DNA from 2 places in the Hyphomicrobium denitrificans ATCC 51888 genome. Region 1 is predicted to be linked to the other one. Evidence: riboswitches for the same ligand, from Rfam matches in the RefSeq annotation. Region 1 holds a riboswitch; the other holds the start of a gene.
What was found. A riboswitch is a leader RNA that binds a small molecule or an ion and turns the genes downstream of it on or off. The one in region 1 is predicted to bind cobalamin.
Positions count from the first base shown of each region.

Region 2: linked by a shared signal. The riboswitch ahead of cobW (cobalamin biosynthesis protein CobW) and the one ahead of HDEN_RS03635 (TonB-dependent receptor plug domain-containing protein) in region 1 are both predicted to bind cobalamin.

Region 1 covers NC_014313.1:762,052-772,588, forward strand. The annotation lists gene HDEN_RS03590 (alpha/beta fold hydrolase) at 1-636, opposite strand, end outside; gene HDEN_RS03595 (hypothetical protein) at 931-1,155, shown strand; gene HDEN_RS03600 (flavin reductase family protein) at 1,212-1,856, shown strand; gene HDEN_RS03605 (MBL fold metallo-hydrolase) at 2,072-2,965, shown strand; gene HDEN_RS03610 (cytochrome-c peroxidase) at 3,081-4,223, opposite strand; gene HDEN_RS03615 (SCO family protein) at 4,242-4,862, opposite strand; gene mtoX (methanethiol oxidase) at 4,935-6,221, opposite strand; gene HDEN_RS18605 (LysR family transcriptional regulator) at 6,458-6,802, shown strand; gene HDEN_RS03630 (carboxymuconolactone decarboxylase family protein) at 6,843-7,190, opposite strand; cobalamin riboswitch at 7,504-7,722, shown strand; gene HDEN_RS03635 (TonB-dependent receptor plug domain-containing protein) at 7,966-9,855, shown strand; gene HDEN_RS03640 (DUF7676 family protein) at 9,932-10,537, shown strand, end outside.
Region 2 covers NC_014313.1:2,768,341-2,778,877, forward strand. The annotation lists gene cobG (precorrin-3B synthase) at 1-620, opposite strand, end outside; gene cobN (cobaltochelatase subunit CobN) at 617-3,880, opposite strand; gene cobW (cobalamin biosynthesis protein CobW) at 3,880-4,917, opposite strand; cobalamin riboswitch at 5,075-5,257, opposite strand; gene cobU (bifunctional adenosylcobinamide kinase/adenosylcobinamide-phosphate guanylyltransferase) at 5,317-5,841, shown strand; gene cobO (cob(I)yrinic acid a,c-diamide adenosyltransferase) at 5,844-6,464, shown strand; gene HDEN_RS13350 (cobyric acid synthase) at 6,634-8,106, shown strand; gene cbiB (adenosylcobinamide-phosphate synthase CbiB) at 8,090-9,064, opposite strand; gene cobA (uroporphyrinogen-III C-methyltransferase) at 9,110-10,537, opposite strand, start outside.

The sequences.
Region 1 (10,537 bases):
TGCGCGGGCGTGCCGGCTGAGGCCCCGATGCACGGAGCTGCTCTGCGCATACGATCCGGAATTCCAATTGGGATCGCTGGTGATTGCATCGATAAATGTTTGAACGAGGAGCTTGTTGTGAGCCGTGGCCCTGGCTGTCCCGGCGATGGGTGCAGCGCGTTTGACGAAGTCCGGATAGCGCACGACCCATTCGTAGGTCTGCTGCGCGCCCATCGATCCGCCGAGAACGAGTTGAAGTTCGGAGATGCCGAACTGTCTTGTCAGGAGAGCGTGTTGTGCGTTGACGTCGTCGCCGATCGAGATGCTCGGAAATCCGGCAGCTCCAAATGGCGCCGCTGTGTTGCTCGGTGAGGAGGACAGGCCATTTCCGATTTGATTGGCGATGATGATGAAATATTTTCCCGGATCGAGGGCGCGACCGCTCCCGACGTATGCTTGCTCGATGATACCGGATGTTCCGGAATACCAAGTCGGAAACAGGATCGCGTTATCTTTGGCGGCGCTGAGCGAGCCAATGGTTCGGTACGCGATCTTTGCGCCTCTTAGGCGATAGCCAGACTCGAGATCGATGTGGCCGAGATCGAAGGTCTCGAAAGGCCCGTGGAACGCTTGCGAATAGTATGAGCGATCAGACATCGGTTGTTCCGTTTTATATTATTGTTGAACTGGTGCATCGCAGGCGAGTGCGGAGTGCCGCGTCTCGCTGTGTATTTTTTAGAAGAACTGTGCCGTTTCCGCAGTCCGTTTAATATCGCTCTTGCCGCGTAGTTCTACCCAAAGCGGAAGGAAACGCGATCGGCGCCATTCAATCTGCGGAACACTGAGAAAGCGCGTAGTTCTGCGATGCCATTCCGTGGAATCCACAGCCGCGTGCGACGCCCGTAATACGATATTGTGACGTCGTTCCCCGCATGTGAAGGAAGCCGATCCGTGAATGAGCGCAATTCAGAAACTCGAGAAGCCGTAAAGCGTATCAAGGAAGCGATCTATGATGTTCAGATCGGTGAAGCTGAGATTCAACCGGCGCGCTCTGAGCCAGGAACGTTCATCGTGATGTTCGATTCCCGCTCTGGAAATGCAGCCAGGGTGACGGTGCATACATCGCAAGACTATGATCTTATCGTGCGCATGCTGAAGCGCGCGCATGAGGATTGAGGTCTGCTTAGGCAAGATTGATAGCTCTGTGATTTTGTAAGCCGGCAAGCAATCCTATGGAATTAGATTTTGATGTTATGTCGGCGGCGCAGCGTTTTGCGTTTCTGACCGGAGCAGTGGTTCCAAGGCCGATCGCGTTGATAAGCACTTTAAATCCGGCTGGCGACTGTAATGCAGCGCCTTACACGTTCTTTGGTCTTGCGGGTTCCGATCCGCCGGTGGTTTCGGTGACTGTTTTTCCGACAGCCGACAACCGCATGAAGGATACCGCTGCCAACATTCTGCGGGTCAACGAGTTCGTCGTGAATCTCGTTTCTGAAGAGTTAGCCGGTGCGATGAACGTCACGTGCATCGACGCTCCGGCAGGCGTCAGCGAGTTGCAACTTGCTGGGCTCACATCTGCGCCATCGGTCAAGATAGCGACGCCGAGGATTGCGCAAAGTCCGATCTCGCTGGAATGCGTGCTGCACAGCATTGTCCCGCTCGGCGCCAAGCAGTCGATCATCCTTGGACGGATCGTTTACGCACACATTCGCGACGAGTTCCTGTTGGATGCAAAAGCGCCGCTGATCGACACGCCTGCGATGCACCTCATCGGCGGAATGCACGGAACAAGTTGGTACACGAGAACAGCGGACCTGTTCTCGATGGATCGGCCGGTGTGGAGCGATTGGATTAAGCAAGGCAAGGCCAGCTCGTAAGCTGTCCTCAGAGCCGCGGCCGGTCGGCGTGCGGGCGCTGCCGGGGCGTATCCGTGCGGCGCTAAGGCAGGATTTGGATGCCTCAAAGTGCTGGAAAAATAGAAGAAAAATCTTATACCAATATCTAGGTTAGTCACAGACCGCTGTCGCTTCGATTTCTTTGGAAGCGCCGGGCGTGACCGTCTTTGCATGTCTTTGCATTTCCGGAGGCTCCCATGGCTGCAATTCCGCACCCTGTCGATCTCACGCTCGAACCCGAAGTCACGGCATTTTTCGATCCGCCCACCAATACGGTGAGCTATGTCGTCAAGGATCCGGCCTCGAGCGCCTGCGCCATCATCGATAGCGTGATGGACATCGACTATGCAGCGGGGCGCATCAGTTACGAGTCGGCCGACAAGATCATTCGCTTCGTGAAAGAGCATGATCTGAAGGTGGAATGGTTGATCGAGACGCACGCGCACGCCGACCACCTGTCAGCGGCACCGTATCTACAAGGCAAGCTTGGCGGAAAACTGGGCATCGGCGAGAACATCAAGATCGTTCAGGACGTGTTCGGTAAGATCTTCAACGAGGGCACCGAATTCCAGCGTGACGGAAGCCAGTTCGATCGGCTGTTCAAAGATGGAGACACGTATCAGATCGGCGGCATGACGGTTTTCGCAATGCATACGCCGGGTCATACGCCCGCCTGCATGACGCACGTCGTGGGAAATGCGGCCTTCGTCGGCGATACGCTGTTCATGCCTGATGGCGGTACCGCGCGCGCCGATTTTCCCGGTGGCGACGCGCATGTTCTCTTCCGCTCGATCAAGCGCGTTCTCTCGCTCCCTCCCGAAATGCGGCTTTTCATGTGCCACGACTACGGCCCCGATGGGCGCGATATCAAATGGGAGACGAGCGTCGCGGAGGAGCGCGCAAACAATATTCATGTTCGCGAGGGCATCAGTGAAGACGAGTTCGTCAAGATGCGCACGACGCGCGATGCGACGCTCGGCCTACCGAAACTGATTATTCCGTCGATCCAGGTCAATATGCGCGGTGGCAACCTGCCGGAGCCGGATCAAGGCGGCAAGCGGCATCTCAAGGTTCCGATCAACGAGCTTTAGTTTGCTTGCGCGACCCGCGCTTCAGCGCGCCGTAGTGCTGAAGTCAATTTTGTCAGGGCGAGCGGCACACCAAAGCAGGTGCCGCTCACCCGATTAAATAGCTAGCCCCCTATTGTCAGCGATAAGGGGAGTGCTTCGCCTTATCCTCGGCTGTCGTGAGCGATTTCAGGAACGCGACCAGGTCGGACTTTTCCTTCTGCGTTAGTCCGAGAGGATGCAAAACGCGTTCTGCGTCGTGCTCGTAGCCACCCTTGTCGTAGAATTCCACGACATCCTCGAGGGTCGAAAGAGAGCCGTCGTGCATATACGGGAACGTCAGTTCCACGTTGCGCAATCCTGGAGTCTTGTAAGCCCAGCGATCCTTGGCATCGAGCGTTATGGCAAACCGGCCGATGTCGTTGAGAACGGGAGCCGAGAAGGACTTCATGTCCTCATGCTTCACTTCAATGAACTCGCCCGGCGCGAGTTGAACTTTCGACACCCGGGCGCCGGCTCCGATCGCCGTCTGGTAGCCGACGCCGGTGACGTAGAAGTTTCCATCGGTGAAGAGCGCGGATTTTTCGCCGACCGTATGGCAGGTCGAGCAATTACCTTTGCCGGTAAAAATCTCGAAGCCGTGCTTTTCGTTTTCCGTCAAAGCGTCGGCTTTATTTCCGTACCGCCATTGATCGAAGCGCGAGTTGCCCGCGAGCAAGGTTCGCTGATATGAGGCAAGCGCCGTGCCGATTGTCTCCATGGAGACGCCGTGCTCGCCAAATGCAGCCTCGAACAGTCCTTTATAGTCGGCGAACCCCCTGATCCGGTCGACGACATTGCCGATCGAGGGATTGGCCATCTCGAGCGGAGACAGCAGCGGCGCCCATGCCTGCTGCGCGAGGTCGGTCTCGCGCCCATCGTGGAACAGCGATTTTTCGTAGGCGACATTGTAGAGCGCGGGCGCGTTACGATTGAGACTGCGCCCCTCCATCCCGATCGCGGTTGCGGATTGATTGGAGGTCAAACCCTGGCTCTCGATGTGGCACATCGCGCAGGAGTTCGTGTTGTTGAATGCAAGGCGCCGGTCGAAGAAGAGTTTCCGGCCGAGCTCAACCTGATTTTTTACAGGTCGCTGGTGAGCTTCTAGAGGCGGAAGACCGAGCGGAACGGCGAAGTCGACTTCGCTTGATGCGGGTCTGGATGAAAAATAACCCACCAGCAGAACGCACGTCAGCGAGATGCATATGGGAACGGCGAGAGGTAAGTGTCGCTTTATTTTCATTTCATTCCTGTGAAGTTGTCATTCTTCTTCGAGAAGAAGCGTACCGATGTCCGAGATGATCACATCCGAGTCTAAAAACCGTGTCGTGTAAATCTCTCGCACCCAACCCTCCTTATCAATGAGGAACACTTTGATGAGATGATTGATGATGTCCGTTCGCTTGCCGGCATCGTCAAATTCGCGTGCGGCCGGCACGTAGAGGTCGTTCAGTATAGGCGCCAAAAATGACTCGGACCAGGTCGTCAGAAACGACCATGGCGCTTCCGGAGTGCTCATCGATGTCTGAAACATAGACATCATTTCCGGAGTATCCACTTTGGGATCCAGGCTTAAAAAGACCAAGCGGACTTTGGAATGGAATTTTTTATTTGCCTGAACCGAGGCGTGAACCTTCTGAAACGCTTCCCACGCCTTGGGGCATCCGTCCGGGTCGCGGCAGGTCGAATAGAAGAAGGTGAACAGCGTGATCTTGCCTTTCGTGTAACTCGAAAGGCGACGCGGGAGCCACGGGCTATTCTCGAGAACCCAGCCGGACGGAGCCGGCTGGATTCGCTGTAGTTTGTAAGTTCCGACCTCCGGGTACACAGGACCCGCTATGGTTTGCTGGTTGGTCACCATCGCAAAAATGACAGCGAGCAATAGGAGTATTCCATAGCCATCCTGCGCGCAGCGTGAACGCTGCGCGCGGGGCCGATTTGACAATAGCAACTCTTATTCTCCGAGTGCTGCAGCTTTGGTCGGCTTAGCCGAGAACTTCATGTGATGAGCCCGTCCAAGCTTCTCAGCATGGAAGTCGACCGAGAACTTCTCAACAAGTTCCTTGCCGTTCCAGTCGTACGCCTTGAGCCACTGCTCGTTGTCGGCGCCCTTCTTGTCCCAGTTGGCGAGGAGCGAGGTCGTGAAGTACACGCGCTTGCCGTCGAAGCTCTGGGAGACCATGTTGACCTGGCTTCCCATTTTCTTCGAGTAGACTTCCTTCGGAGCATCGAGATTCGTCAAATCGAAGAATCGCGTCGTTCCGTCCAGGAAGGTGTTGACCCAAAGGCCCTTGCCATCGGCCGTGATGGAGATGTCAACCGGCAGCGGCACCTTCGACGGATCGCCGATGTTGCCGACGTCCTTTGCCTGCCACTCACCCTTGTCGTCTTTCTTGACAACCCAGAGCTTCGAGGTCAGCGCTGTCGCGGTGATTGCCCAGTTGTCTTCCGGCTTCAGCGACCAGCGGATCTCGAGCGGTGCGCCCGGGACGTTCATGGTCTTGATGGGCTTCATCGATTTGTAGTCCCACATGATCATCGACGTGCCGAAGCGCTTCATGGCCTCGGGATCTTTGATCAGCTGACCCATGTCCATCATGTAGTTCGTCCAGCCCGTGAAGCTCGACGTGAGCATGACGTTCTGGGCCGGGTTGATGCCGATGTCATAGCCATAGCCGTCGCCGCCGTTCTCGAGCGGCATCTTGTGCGTGGAGATCAATTCGCCGGCGTTGTTGTAAACGGCGATGCCGGTCTGGCCGTCGTGCGAATTCGGATTCGAAAGCGCCTGGATCATCATGCGGCCGGCCGTTGCATAGAACGTGTGCGGCCCGACGAAACCGGTCTTCTCAGCAAAGTCGGTGATCGTCTTTACGATTTTCGGCTTCGACGGATCGATGAGATCGAAGATGAAAATCTTGTTGTCGTCCAGACGTCCGGCCCAAAGAAAGCGACGATCGTCGGTAAAGCCAGTGTGATGCGCCTCGCCGCGTCCGCCGACCGACAAGGAGTTGACGACCTTTCCGAAGGTCGGGGAATTCGGCTGCACGTCGATCGTGACGAGCTTGTCGGATTCGTCGCCGACTCCGACCTCTCCAAGTGTCCAAACGTGGAGAAAGTCTTCTTGCCCCTTAATCAGCGCCGACGTGTATGGCGAGTTGCAGGTTTCGTCCGCGATCGTCAGCGTCGGCCCTACGACGAACAGGGCCAATGCGCAAACGCTCGATTTAAGTAGCTTCCTCACTTCGTTTCCTCCTCCGCGGCTGCTGTAGCAACCGGTTTCATTTTGACATACGTGACCGAAGCTAATGGCAGGGCGGGAGGAAGTTAAATTTTGTTTCCCTATACAAATTATTCCATTTTCCTATAGGTCAGAGACGGGCGAAGAATGTTCTGGTTTTCGAGTATCGCTTCGATATTTTACTGACCTCAGTCCCGCTCTTTCCGGGGATGGAAAAATGATCAGCTCAGGTTGATTTCATGAATTTTCGGCAGCTGCGATATGTTCAAGCGCTTGCTGAGGAAGGGTCGTTTCTTGCGGCAGCGCAGCGATGCGAAGTCTCTCAGCCCGCACTTTCGAGCGGGATTGCACGTCTCGAAGCCAGTCTCGGTCAACGCATATTTGAACGTACGACACGTAGCGTAGCACTGACTGATTACGGCAAGATCATTTTGCCATCCATTATCGACGCGATCAATGCGGTCGAACGAATGCGTGATCTCGCCGTACCGTCAGTACCGCGTGCGCAACTGAAAGTGCGTGAAAGGCGAGCCTTTCCGCGACAGATTACGGGTGCCGAACTCGGCAAAAGCAGGGTTCGATGATATGGCGGACATTCCGCCAAATCTTCAGGCTTCCGGCACTCTATTTTTTTGAAGCCGCGTCGACTGCGTCCAGCGCGCGGGCCGAATACACGAGGGCAGCGCCCGCGTTCATGGCGATCGCGACGCCGAGTGCTTCGGCGACCTCTTCCGTCGTTGCGCCGCTCTCAACGGCTTTCTGCGAATGCACCGAGATGCAGCCGTCGCATCGCGTCGTTACCGCAACGGCGAGCGAAATCAATTGCCGGGTTTTCTCATCCAAGTGATTGGTCTTCGCACCCGCGCCGCTGGCCATCATGTATCCTCCGACGGAATCGGGCGAGAGCTTGCTGAGTTCTCCGATGCGGCCCATCAGAGCGCCGCGATAGTTCGACCAATCCATGAGGGACATGCTCAACTCCTTATGAAAGACCCTGCGATGAGGGTATCTGCGCGTTGGTAGGCATTCTCGACGTGGCTCAGAAAAGTATTTGCGCCAGTCTCCGGCGAGCAAAAACTTCGAGCCTACCTACTACATGGTAGGGCGGATTTCAATCCGTCAGCGATTTCGGCGAATTCGTCGGCGGCGATGCTTAAAATCCATCGGTTTGCGCTGACCGCGAATTAGATGCCTGGTTGCCATTCGCGGTGTTGCCGATTTGTCGACGTTGTCGCGGTTGACATTGTTTGAGAATAATTTCGTTGACTGCTGCGTGAGCGCTGTATGGAATGCGCGATGTGACGGTGCTCTGATCGGTGCAAGCCGGTACGAGCTAAGAGGGAACACGGTAAGACGTAAGTCGATGCCGTGGCTGCGCCCGCAACTGTAAACGGCAAGTCGTCTCCACATTACGCCACTGATATTCCGCATCGGAAAATTGGGAAGGCAGGAGACAGACGTTCGAGCCGTGAGCCAGGAGACCTGCCGACACAAGTCGCCCATCCTCAGTGCGGGACGCCTGCAGGAACGGAATGCCGGAGTGGCGGCTGATGTGCAACCGATCGGGAGCAGCGTCAGGGCTGGCAAGAGACATGATCACGAACTAGCAAAAACATTGAGCATGCCTTGATGCGTCAAGGATAACTGCGCTTCGCGTCCAGCGAGTAAGCGCACGCTTGGTGTTGTGCTGTGAAATGCGCCACTTCTGCTGAAGCTCCCGTCACTTATTTGAGACGGGGGAACATACATGTCGTTGAATGCGTCGGGAAAAACCGCGAGCCATGCGCTCAAGTCGGTTCTTTTTTCCGCGAGTGCGCTCGCCGGCGTTGCCAGCTATGCCGTATCGGCATCCGCGCAGGTGACCGAGCTGGAAGGCGTGACGATCTATTCGGCAAACCAAACGCCGATGGATGCGTCCAAAGTGGGCTCGAGCGTGGAAATCATCACGCAGAAGGATATCGAGAGCCGCGGCCAGACGTACGTGAAGGACTACCTGGCTACGCTTCCGGGAGTAAGTTTCACTCAGAACGGTCCACCAGGAACGACGTCGGGCATCTTCATTCGCGGGGCTTCGTCGAGATACGTCAAAGTGCTTGTCGATGGCATGGATATATCCGATCCGTCGGCGCCGCAGACGGCCGTTTCGTTCGAGCATCTTCTCGTCGGCGATGTTTCACGCATCGAGGTTTTGAAGGGTTCGCAAAGCACGCTCTACGGTGGCGACGCCGTCGGCGGCGTGATTACCATTGAAACAAAGGCCGCGCAGAAGCCCGGTTTCTTTCAGCAGGGCAACATCGAAGGCGGCCAGTATAGCACCATCAACGGCTCCTACACGGCTGGTTACGCGGCTGCGAACGGCAGCAATATTTCGGCGACGATTCAGGGTGTCGGAACGGATGGGTTTTCTGCCTACGCCTACGGACGCGAAGACGACGGTTATCGCAATCTGACGTTCTCCGGCCGCGGGGAGTACTTCCTCACGCCGTCGTGGAAAGTGTTTTTCGCTGCCCGCGCACTTGATGCCAAATACAGTTATGACGGTTATCCGCCGCCAGATTATGTATTCGGCGACTCGCTTGATAACGGAACGACGACGCAACAGGCTGGTCGCGTCGGCACTGAATTTTCACTGCTCAACGGCGCGTTTCAGAACACGCTCGCCATCCAGGGCATGAACGTCCGGCGCGAGACGTTCGACGACAAGACGCGTAACGGATGGTTCGACGGCGATCGCATCAAGGGCGAATACAAGGGCGTTTTCAAGTTCAACGATTCGCTCTCGTTGCTTGCGGGCGCCGACTGGGAGCGAACCGGCGCTTCAACCAACAGCAATACACATCGAGAGACGATGGATCTCAATGGGTATTACGCGCAGTTGATGATGGAGCCCATTCAGGGGCTGTTTCTGACCGGCGGTGGCCGTATCGACGATCACAGCACCTTTGGAACCTTTGATACCTACCGCATAACCGGCGCGTATCTCATTCCGGGGACGGAAACGAAGTTTCACAGCAGCGTCGGCACGGGTTTCCGCGCGCCGAGCCTCTACGAGCTTTATGATACGGATTTCGGACGCAGGGGCCTGCAGCCTGAGACGAGCTTCGGTTGGGACGCCGGTGTTGAGCAAGGCTTCAATCAGGGGCGTTACAAGATTGGCGTGACGTACTTTGAACTCGATACCGATAACTTGATAGATTGGGCACCGAAGCCTGTCGGTTATCACAATGTACCAGGCGTCGTGCATCGCAACGGCGTCGAGGTTTCGGGTACGGCCGTGCTCACCAGTTGGCTGTCTCTGACTGGTGGGTATACCTACACAGACGCGACGGATGCGAAAGACAAACGCTTGGCTCGTGTCCCACGGCACTCGTTCGCTGCCGGTATCAACGTCGTTCCGATGGACAAGGTCGCGTTGAACGTCACGACACAGTATGTCGCTGACGTGGTCGATGGCGGTGGCGAACTCGATGATTATGTTCTCGTTGGCGCGAAAGCGTCCTACGAATTCGCACCCGGTTGGAAAGCCTATGTACGGGGCGAGAATCTGCTCGACCAGGATTATCAAACGGTACGCGACTACGGAACTCCCGGCGCTTCGGTTTATGGCGGCCTGACCATGGCATTGCCCAGCGACTGAAGCGCAGGAAGGCTCATGCTTAACCTGCATGAGCCTTCCTTCTTTGAATACGAATGCTTTGCGGGAGCGTTGGAAAATGTCAGCACAGATCCATGACAAGAGTTGTCCGCTCTCTCGCGTCGGACCCGAGCCGACGTCAGTCGATCGGAAAGACGACGGAACGCTCAGCAGGGAATATTGGGAGTTGCCGCTCGAGGAAGCCTATCTCGAAGCTTTCCTGAGCGATGTGTTCCAGAATTATTGGCAAGGGCTGTGCTTTGGTCCGCTGGTGCAAGGCGCAGCGTATGAGCTTCGATGCATCGGCGCGCCAACGCGAATTTCGCTGCGCGACGGCTATCTGACGATCATGTTCGGGCATGGCGGCCATTTTCACCTCTGCATCGGAGAGAACAAGGGCTCGGAACGGTTTCCGGTCAGCGCGGAACTGCGGGCGCATCGGCGCCCCTCGATGGCGCGCATCTTTCGCGGCTACGGTCGCGACGGAAAGCCGGTGACGTGGGGCTTCGAGATGGCGAACGGCAAGAATGAGCCGATGATTTCGATCTTTTTTCCGAACCCCTTCATCAACGAAGACGACAGTCTTTCCGACGAACCGCAATGGGCGCGGCTTGAGACTTGGCGCGCCATCGCAAAGACGTGGCTTGGACGAGAGCCCGAGGACATCGACAGTGCAGGCGCAGGC
Region 2 (10,537 bases), 1.6 Mb from region 1:
ATGGACTGATCACGGATGCGAAGCTCAAGGAAGACAGCCGCGAGCCGCGTGACGGCTTCGACAACATGGTTCGACGGCAACCGCACGCCTATTTCCGCAGCGCCATCGAGAAACACCGCATAGGTGTCGGGGGCGATCGACGACACCATGACGTCGGTCGCGCGATCGCCGACGCGCACATCCCTTGTGGCGGAAAAGCTCCAACCGAACTTCGCCGGCAGTTGCCAGAACATGCTGTTCGTCAGCAGAACCTTTTCGAGCGCGGCTGCCAGAGGCTGGACGTCGGCGCGTGCCGGATCCATGCCGCTCAGCGGATCGACGATGATATTGCGGATCGCTTCGGCGCCTTCATCGGCATCGATCAGACCGGTTTCGCTCAGCGCCACCAGCGCTTGCGAATGGCTTGCGGTGGTGAGGCCGCGCAATTGCAGATTGCCGCGATTGGTCAAATCGATTTCGCCGGAGCCGAACTCAGCGGCGACTTTCGCGATCGTCAACAAATCCGCGATGCGCAGCGTTCCGACGCGCGGCCTGACCCGCAATATCAGTCCGTCGCCCGACTGCATCGGCCGCAACGCACCCGGACACCAGCCTTTGCGCAATAACGACCGCGACGTCATTCTGCGGCCTCCTGCGAGGAAGGATTACGCACGCCGATGTCGTTGCGGCGCGGATGCCAGAGGCCGCGCGCGATGGCGTCCTCGAAGCGGCGGCGCATCGCGTCGATCGCAGCGGGGTTCTCGCGCGCGATGAATGCGGCGACGGCAGGATCGCCGAGATAAGCCTGATACAGCCGTTCGAATGCGCCATCATCGACAGCCTTCGCCGTTGCCGCAAAGGCGAACGCGGCATCGACGCTTTGCGCCATCTCGGCGGCGCCGCGAAAGCCGTGCCGCATCTGGCCATCGATCCAGCGCGAATTCGCGGCGCGTCCGTGCACGACGCGGGCGCATTCCTCGGCGAGCGTGCGAACGCGCGGCGCGTCGGGCGTGCCGGTGTCGCCGTGATAGAGGGAAACTTTGTCGTTTCCGACGGAGGCAGCAGCGGCGGCGAAGCCGCCCTCATGCGCCGCGAAATCGCCGCCGGTCAGCAGATCGATCTCGCGATGATCCTGGATGTGCACGAAGGCGTCGGCGCTTTTAACGCGCGATTCAAAATTGTCTTTTGCAGCTTCGGAGGTGCCGTCGGCGTTGTAGGTATGCGCGGAGCTTTCGATGTAGGACGCGCCGAGGTCGGATTGATTTTTCCACGAGCCGCGGTCGATCAACTGCATGACGCCGGCGCCGAAGCTGCCGTCTGCGGGCCCGAAAATGCGATCCAGGCGCGGCGCGATCTTCGCGCATTCGACGAGAGGGTTGTCGCCTGCGTCTTCTTTAAGTTGGGCGACGAGAGCGACGGCCGAGTCGAACAGCGCGAGCTGCGCGCCGAACATGTCGCGGAATAGCCCCGATATCCGGAGCGTGACGTCGACGCGCGGCCGCCCGAGTTCCGCGATCGATTCCGTTTCGACTCCGGTGACGCGATAGGAACGCTCGTCCCACGCCGGACGCACGCCAAGCAACGCCAGCGCCGTCGCAAGTTCTTCGCCGCCCGTGCGCAGCGTGGCGCTGCCCCAGAGATCGAGCACAATCGCGCGCGGCCACTCGCCGTGGTCGGAGACGTAGCGTTCGAGGATCGCCTTTGCGGCGCGCTTGCCGTTCGCCCACGCGGTCGGTGTCGGCACGGCACGCGGATCGACGCTGAAGAGATTGCGTCCGGTCGGGAGAACGTCGGATCGGCCACGGCTCGGTGCGCCTGCGGGGCCTGGCTCGATGAACTTGCCGTCGAGCGCACGGACAATGGCATCGAGCTCGATATCGTCGAGCACGTGCAGACCGTCGCGAATGCTCAATTCCTTCACGTCGCAGAGAAACGCGTCGATGCGCATCAGCGCGTCGTTCGTCGGCATGCCCGCAGTCAAGCCGCAACGCTCGGCAATTCCGGCGCGCACGGCGGCGTCGACGATCTGTTCCGACAAGGCTTTCCTGCGGCGCGGATCGAGGCCGTCTGCAGATGAGAACTCATCAACAAGACGTTCGACGTCGCTCAACGGGCCGGAAATTCCGGCCTCCGTCATCGGCGGTGGCTTATGTCCGAGCGTGATCGCAGCGATGCGCCGCTTGGCTTGCGCGGCCTCGCCCGGATCGTTGACGATGAACGGGTAGACGAGCGGCAGAGATCCGAGGATCGCACGCGGCGCGCAGGCCTCGCTTGCGGCGATGGCTTTGCCGGGCAGCCACTCGAGCGTGCCGTGCGCGCCGAGATGCATCAACGCATCGATCTTCGCGACGTGACGCAGCCAAAGATAAAACGCGACGTAGCTGTGGCGCGGCGGCGTTGACGGATCGTGATACTCCGCCTTGCGATCTTGCGGCTGTCCGCGCTCGGGCTGCAATCCGACGATCACATTGCCGAACGGAGCGGCGCGAAATGCGAATGCGCCGTTCACGCAGGATGCGTCCGTCTCGGGCGCACCCCATGCCGACGTGACCAAATCGCGAAAGCCCTGCGGCAAGTTTTGAAATGCGGTCTTGTAGTCTTCGAGCGGCCAGCGGATTTGATTTGTCTCGGCGAGGCTTTCGACCACGTCCCGTGCCGATCGTGGCGCGTCGGTTACGCCATAGCCATCGTTCAGCAAGCGCGAGAGGATGCGCTGCGTGCTTTCAAAGCCGTCAAGTCCGACGGCGTGCGCAATCTGGTCCGGTCGTCCGGGATAGGTCGACAGAAGCAAGCCGACGCGGCGCTCACTCCGGGGCGTTGCACGAAGATGGACCCATGCGCGTGCGAGGTCCGTGACGTGCGCGATGCCATGATCATAGGGCGCATGCTTCAGAAGCGAGATACCCACCTCGTTGACCGTCTCGTCGGGCTCCTTGAACGAGACGACGCCCGCGAACAGGCGTCCATCGAGTTCGGGCAGCACGACATGCATCGCCAGATCAGAAGCGCTGGCGCCGCGTTGCGAGCGGTCCCAGAGCGCGCGCGACGCATTCGTAAGCGCAACCTGCAAGACCGGACAGTCGGCGGTATCGAGCGGAGAGGCATGATCGCTATCGCGCGCGGCGAAGGCCGTGGCGTTGATGATGATGTCGGGCGTCATCGATTTCATGGCGGCGCGTAGCCAGTCGGCGGCATCAGGCGCCTTGAGGCTCGGAACGAATATCGCCGTTGTCGCGAGGCCGCGTTGCTCCAAGGCATCGGCAATCGCATCGATGGGTGCAACGTCGCCCGCCAACAGGTGCGATCGATAGAAGACGATGATGGCGGAGCCACGTGCGGACCTTTGCAGGCTTTCGCGATAGACGCCGTAAGCGGGTATCGCGCGAACGCGCGGCAAAGCCTCGGTGCTGCCACCGGCACGCGCCAATACGGAGCTGAGCGCCGCACGGGTGTTCTCGATGCCGCCCTCGTCGAGCAGAGCTTCGAGATTGGCCAAGTCATCGGCGGGAAGTGTCGAGAGCGCCGCGAGACGCAAGTCCGGCCGCCCGTCGCCGGGAACGATCGCCAACGCGATGCCAAGCTCGCGGCAGCGCTTGCTCAGTTGCTCGCCGCCGTAGCGCCAATAGTCGAGGCCGCCGAGCAAGCGCACGAGAATGGCCTTCGAGCCGTTCATCGTCGCATCGATGAAAAGATCGACGGACATCGGATGGCGGAGCGCGCTTAAGTTGACGACGCGCAAGCTCGGCCGTTGTGCTTCGGGCACGTCGCGGAATGCGGCGGCGGCCATCGCCAAATCCGAATCCGAAAACGAAAGAACCAGAATGTCCGCGGGCGAGAGACCGAGGTCCTGCACGGCGGCAGCCTCGTCAAGCTCTCGTGCCTCGCGGACAACGATGTGCATCAGCTCTCGCCTGTCAGCGTGCGGACGATGGCGTCGCGGTCGAGACCTTTTTGTCCGATGACGACGAGGCGGCCGACGCGCGCTTCATCGGGCTGCCAGGCGCGCTCGTAACGCGTGTCGACGCGCTCGCCCACGCCTTGCAGCAGCAGCCGCATCGGTTTGCCGCCGATCGCCGCGTAGCCTTTGACGCGTAGAACGTCGTGGGCGTTGGCGATGGCCTTGGCGCGCGATGCGAGATCATCCGGCGTTGCGACTTCCGGCACGTCGACGATGAAGGTTTCGAAGTCGTCGTGATCGTGCTCGGCCTCATTGTCGTGATGCGAGGGACGCGCCGCGAGGTCGTCCTCGGCGGCAGCTGACAATCCGAGCAGGACGCCCGCAGGCACCTGCCCTTCGCGCGCGGCGACGATTTTGATCGCACGCGGAATGCTGCGCTTGATTTCGTCCGACAGCGTCTTGATGTCGTCGTCCGACAACAAGTCGGCCTTGTTCAGCACGACGAGGTCCGCGCAGAGCAACTGATCCTCATACACTTCTTCCAACGGGTTTTCGTGATCGACCGAAGGATCGGCTGCGCGCTGCGCCGCGACCTTCTCCGGATCGTCCACGAAGCGGCCTGCCTTGACGGCCGGTCCATCGACGACGGTCACTACGCCATCGACGGTCACGCGGTTGCGGATATCGGGCCACTCGAACGCCTTGACCAGCGGCTTCGGCAGCGCGAGCCCCGACGTTTCGATGATGATGTGCTCGGGCGCGGGCTGGCGCGACAGCAGCGTTTCGAGCGTTGGAATGAAATCGTCGGCGACGGTGCAGCAGATGCAGCCGTTGGTCAGCTCGACGATGTTTTCTTCCGGACAGTTCTTGATACCGCATGAACGCAGGATCGTGCCGTCAACGCCGACGTCGCCGAACTCGTTGACGATCAGCGCGAGGCGGCGGCCTTCGGCAGTTTCAATGGCGTGACGGACAAGCGTGGTTTTGCCTGCGCCGAGGAAACCCGTGACGATGGTGACTGGAACTTTACGTGCGGACATTCGGTGCTCCCGATGCAAACTTTCAAATTGAGAACGGCGACGCATGCGCGGGGCCGTGCGGCGACTTCAGATTTCGCCGCCTAGGGGAGCGCACCGAATGGCGCGAGACATGCCGTGTGCTGCATCTTAACCTTTCCGCGCCCCGCCGGCGCCGGTTCGAGTTGGGTATCCGACGGCAGGTTTCCTGGCTCACGGGTCGCGGCATCTGGCAACCTTCCCGGGATCTCCCAGTGGTACTTTTGCCATGTGCTCGCCGCTTACAGTTGCGGGGGCAGCTGCGGAGTTCAACCGCATTCCCTTCGAAACCCTCTTGCGAGGGACCATCAGCCCAATCGATAAGTGACACCCCGTGCTTCGTCAATCGCCCAACGCGCCCTACACATCGATCGAAAGGCCATTATGTCCGATGCCATCCTGCCGCCTTTAACCCTTGTGCTCGGAGGCGCGCGGTCCGGCAAAAGCTCGTATGCGGAAGGGCTGATCTCGGCGTTGCCGCGGCCGTGGGCGTATGTCGCGACGGCGGAAGCGTTCGACGAGGAAATGCGTCAGCGCATTGCGCATCATCAGGCGCGGCGCGGACCGGATTGGGTTCAATACGAGACCCCGCTGGACATCGCCGCGACGCTTGCGGGAGAGGCCGCCGATCAGCCGTGCCTCGTCGATTGCCTGACGCTCTGGCTCTCGAACCTGATGCACGCCGAGCGGGATATCGCGTGCGAAACAAGCGCGCTCGTCGACGCGCTTTCGAAACGGTCCGCACCCTGTATCATGGTCTCGAACGAGGTCGGGCTCGGCATCGTGCCGGACAATGCTCTGGCGCGGCGGTTTCGCGATGAAGCCGGCTGGCTCAATCAGCGCATCGCAGCGGTTGCGGATTGCGTCGTCTTCGTTGCCGCCGGACTACCGATGACTTTGAAAGGTTGATGATGAGCGCTCCAGAAACGTCCACGGACGAAGCCGAACGTCACAAGTCGAAAATGGCGAAGCGCAAGGCCGTGCAAGACGCCGAGGTCGCGAGCAAGACGATCAAGAAGGGCGTGCTGCTCGTTCACACTGGCCCCGGCAAGGGAAAGTCGACGGCGGCGTTTGGGCTCGCACTTCGCGCGCTTGGCCACGGCTGGCGGATCGGCGTCGTGCAGTTCATCAAGGGCGCTTGGCAGACCGGCGAACGCGATGCGCTGATGCGTTTCGGCGATCAGGTTTCCTGGCACACGATGGGCGAGGGCTTCACCTGGGAGACGCAGGACCGTGAGCGCGACATTGCTGCCGCGACGCGTGCGTTTGCAAAGGCTCGCGAGTTGATGGCCGACCCGACGATCCGTCTGTTGATCCTCGACGAATTGAATATCGCGCTCCGCTACGATTATCTGCCGATCGACGAAGTTGTCGCGGCGTTGCGTGACCGGCGAAGTGATCTGCATGTCGTCGTCACGGGACGGAATGCAAAGCCCGAGCTTATCGCGCTTGCCGATGGCGTCACCGACATGGGTGCCGTCAAGCATCACTTCGCGGCTGGCATCAAGGCGCAGGAAGGCATCGAATTTTAGTGGGGTCGCTTTTCGCACGCATCGATGCGTCTCGATTCGAATACGACCGCCGGCCAGCCGCCTGGGGCTTCACCCCACCCCTAACCCCTCCCCGTTAAGGGGAGGGGAATTAGTGGAGAAAACCCAAGGTGCGAGTGCCTGTGACTCTCTCTAGATGTTGAGAAAAGACATGGCCGCGCGGGCGTTGATGTTTTTGGGGACGGGATCGGATGTCGGCAAATCGCTGATCGTGGCCGGGCTCTGTCGCCTGTTCGCCAATCGCGGCGTGCGCGTCGTGCCGTTCAAGCCGCAGAACATGTCGAACAACGCGGCGGTGACGGCAGACGGCGGCGAGATCGGTCGCGCACAGGCGTTGCAGGCGCGCGCCGCACGCGTCGCGGTTTCCGTACATATGAATCCCGTGCTGCTGAAACCGCAGAGCGAGACGGGCGCACAGATCATCGTGCAGGGACGCATGGCCGGATCGGCGGCTGCGCGTGATTTTCAGACGAAGAAGCGTGATCTGTTGCCGGCCGTGCTGGAAAGTTTCGCGCATCTCAAGGCGAACGCAGAACTCGTACTCGTCGAAGGCGCGGGCAGCGCGTCGGAAATCAATCTGCGCGCCAACGACATCGCCAACATCGGGTTCGCGCGAGCGGCGGATGTTCCGGTCGTGTTGATCGGCGATATCGACCGGGGCGGAGTCATCGCGAGCCTCGTCGGTACGAAGCATGTGCTCGATTCTGAAGACGCGGCGATGATCCGCGGCTTTATCGTGAACAAAATGCGCGGCGACGCTTCGCTGTTCGCGGATGGGATGACGGCGATTGCGCGGCTGACGGATTGGGCTCCGCTTGGGCTCGTTCCCTATTTCGACGAGGCGCGTAAGCTTCCGGCCGAGGACGCGCTCGGGCTGCGCGATCTGTTGAAGTCAGGTTCGCCCGCGCGCAACGGAAAGCTGACGATTGCCGTGCCGATGCTGCCGCGCATCTCGAACTTCGACGATCTCGATCCGCTCAGAAACGAGCCGGATGTCAGCGTTGAGATGATCGAACGCGGTCGCGCCATTCCGGCGAATGCCGATCTCATTCTGCTGCCGGGCTCGAAATCGACGATCGACGATCTGGCGGCGCTACGTGCGGAAGGCTGGGACATTGATATCAAAGCGCACGTTCGGCGCGGTGGACGCGTGCTTGGGCTGTGCGGCGGCTATCAGATGCTCGGCACGTCGATTTCCGATCCGCACGGCATTGAAGGCCTAGCGCGTAGCGTCGAGGGGCTTGGAGTGCTCGATGTCGAGACGACGCTTGGGCCGGAGAAACGACTGGCGAACGTCGAAGGCACGCTCCGCGCAAGTGGGGCTCCGTTCTCGGGCTATGAGATGCACGTCGGCGAGACGACCGGCGCCGATCTCGAGCGCCCGTTCCTGACGTTTTCGGACGGGCGAAACGATGGCGCGATCTCGCAAGACGGACGCATTGCTGGTTGCTACGTCCACGGGCTGTTTTCATCGGATGCGGCGCGGGCTGCGTTTCTTTCGGAGCTTGGCGTGAGTGCGACGGGCGAAAGCTACGAGGCGACCGTCGATCGGGTTCTCGACCGTCTTGCGGATCATCTCGCGAAGCACATCGATTTCGAACAGCTTCTCAAGCTTGCAAAATAAGTACGATCCCTGAAAGACCTGCGATCATCAGCGCCCACGCGACGCCCGCGAGGCGCAATGCACGCTCGATGTCGTCCGCCGTCGCCTCGCGCCGTCCGTCGCCCATATAGGCATCTTCGACGTGCGTTGCGCCGTAAGTCTTCGGGCCGTTGAGCTTGAGACCGAGGGCGCCCGCCATCGCGCTTTCCGGCCAACCTGCGTTCGGCGAGCGATGGCGATGCGCGTCGCGACGCATGGCACGGAACGCGTTGTCCATCGAGCCATTCGGGATGAACCGCGCCGCCAGCGCGAACAGAAATCCGGTCAAGCGCGACGCGGGCAGATTGACGAGATCATCGAGGCGCGCCGCCGCCCAGCCGAATGCCTCGTGACGCGGCGTGCGGTGGCCGATCATGCTGTCTGCCGTGTTGATCGCCTTATAAGCGGCAAGGCCGGGTAATCCGAGCAGCGCGAACCAGACAACAGGCGCGGTGATGCCGTCGGAAGCGTTCTCGGCAAGACTTTCGATCGCAGCGCGCGCGACGCCGTGCTCGTCCAGCGTTTCGGGATTACGTCCGACGATACGGCCGACCATCGTGCGCCCGGCGTCGAGCCCTTCGTTGCGCAGAGCCTGCGCGACATCGCGAACGTGGTCGTAGAGGCTGCGGCTCGCGAGCATCGTCGAGGCAATCAGGACAAGCGCGATATTTCCGAGCCACGTCGAAGCCAACGTGATTTGAACGATCCACGCGAGACCGGCAGGGATCGCAACGAGGACGATCAGCGCAAGCACGCCGGATGCCTTGCGCGCGGCTCGGCTTTCATCGTCGCGATTGAGGTCGCGGTCGAGTTTTGAAATCAGTGCGCCGATCCAGGTGACCGGATGTCCAATGAGCTTATAAAGTCGCTGCGGATAGCCGAACAGCGCTTCGACTCCGAGCGCGGCGACAAGAATAATCAATGTCGTCGCGAGCGACATGACCGCTATCGAGCCTGCGAAAGGAAAGAGCGAGATCTCATTGCATCAGCTGGCGATCGGCAGGCCGCCGATAGCGGATGCAAGCGTGCTCGCCTCCTTGGCGTCGGCCGTCGTCGCATGGCGCAGAGCTTCGCCGATCATGACCAAGACGGGGCCGTCCGGATGCGCGGCGTCAAGCTCCGCCGCGATCTTTCCAACGGAGGAGAGAAAGACTTGCTCATCGGGGCGCGTGGCATTCGCGACGGCAATGGCGGGCGTGTTAGGATCGAGGCCGTGCGAGATCGCAGCCTCGGTCAATTCGCTGAGGGTGCGCTTCGGCATATAGACGACCGTCGTTGCTGCAACGTCCGCAACGGATGCCCAATCGATGTCGGCGGGCAGATGGCCGCGCCGGTCATGCGCGGTGATGAACTGCAAGCGGCGGGCATAATCGCGATGTGTCAGCGCGACCTTCAGACCGGCTGCGGCGCCCTGCGCCGAGGTCACGCCCGCAACGACGGAAATGGGAACGCCGGCTTCCTGGCACGCGGATATTTCTTCCCCTGCCCGGCCGAAGATCAGAGGATCGCCGGATTTCAGCCGCACGACGCTCAAGCCCTCGCGCGCCAAGCGGATGATTTCGGCGTTGATGTCGGGTTGCTTGCAGGATTTGCGATAGCCGCGCTTGCCGACGTCGATCAGCTGCGCGCCGGGGCGCACGCACGCAAGGATGGGCTTCGCGACGAGATCATCGAAGAGAACAGCGTCGGCCGATTGCAATGCGCGCAAGGCTTTGACGGTCAGCAGGTCAGGATCGCCCGGGCCTGCGCCGACGAGGGTGACGGTTCCCATCTTCGCCCGCTGACCGGACTCGCTCGCGCCGACAGCGCTCGCCGACGACCCCAGTTCCGAATATCTCGTTTCAAATGGCGTGCGCGGTTGCCATCCGAGGCGCTCAAGCTCCGGATCGAGGTGCTCTTCCTCGGGCCAGCCGAGAAGCAGGTAGCCGATGAATTTCCAGTGCGCCGGAGCGCCGAGCATCGCCGAGATTATCGCTGGATCGACAATCGACACCCAGCCCATGCCGAGCCCAGCCTCGCGCGCCGCGAGCCAGAGTGTCGTGACCATGCACGCGCACGAGCTTTCGAGCGTTTCAGGCATCGTCTGACGGCCGAGGCCGTGGCCTTGCGCAGCATCATGATCGCAAAAGACCGCGAGATGGACCGGAGCCGCGTCGAAACCCGCGAGCTTCAATTTGTTGTACAGATTGGCTCGTTCATCGCTGTACGCCTCAGCCGATTTGCGACGCTGCGATTCGAAGTTTTCGACGACCGCGGCGCGCACCGCGCTGTCTTTGATATTCACGATGCGCCACGGCTGGCTGTTGCCGACGGAGGGCGATAGATCGGCGAGACGCAGCAGCCGATCGATCAGCGCGTCAGGCACTGGGTCCGACTTGAACCGGCGCACGTCGCGCCTCCAGCGTATCAATTG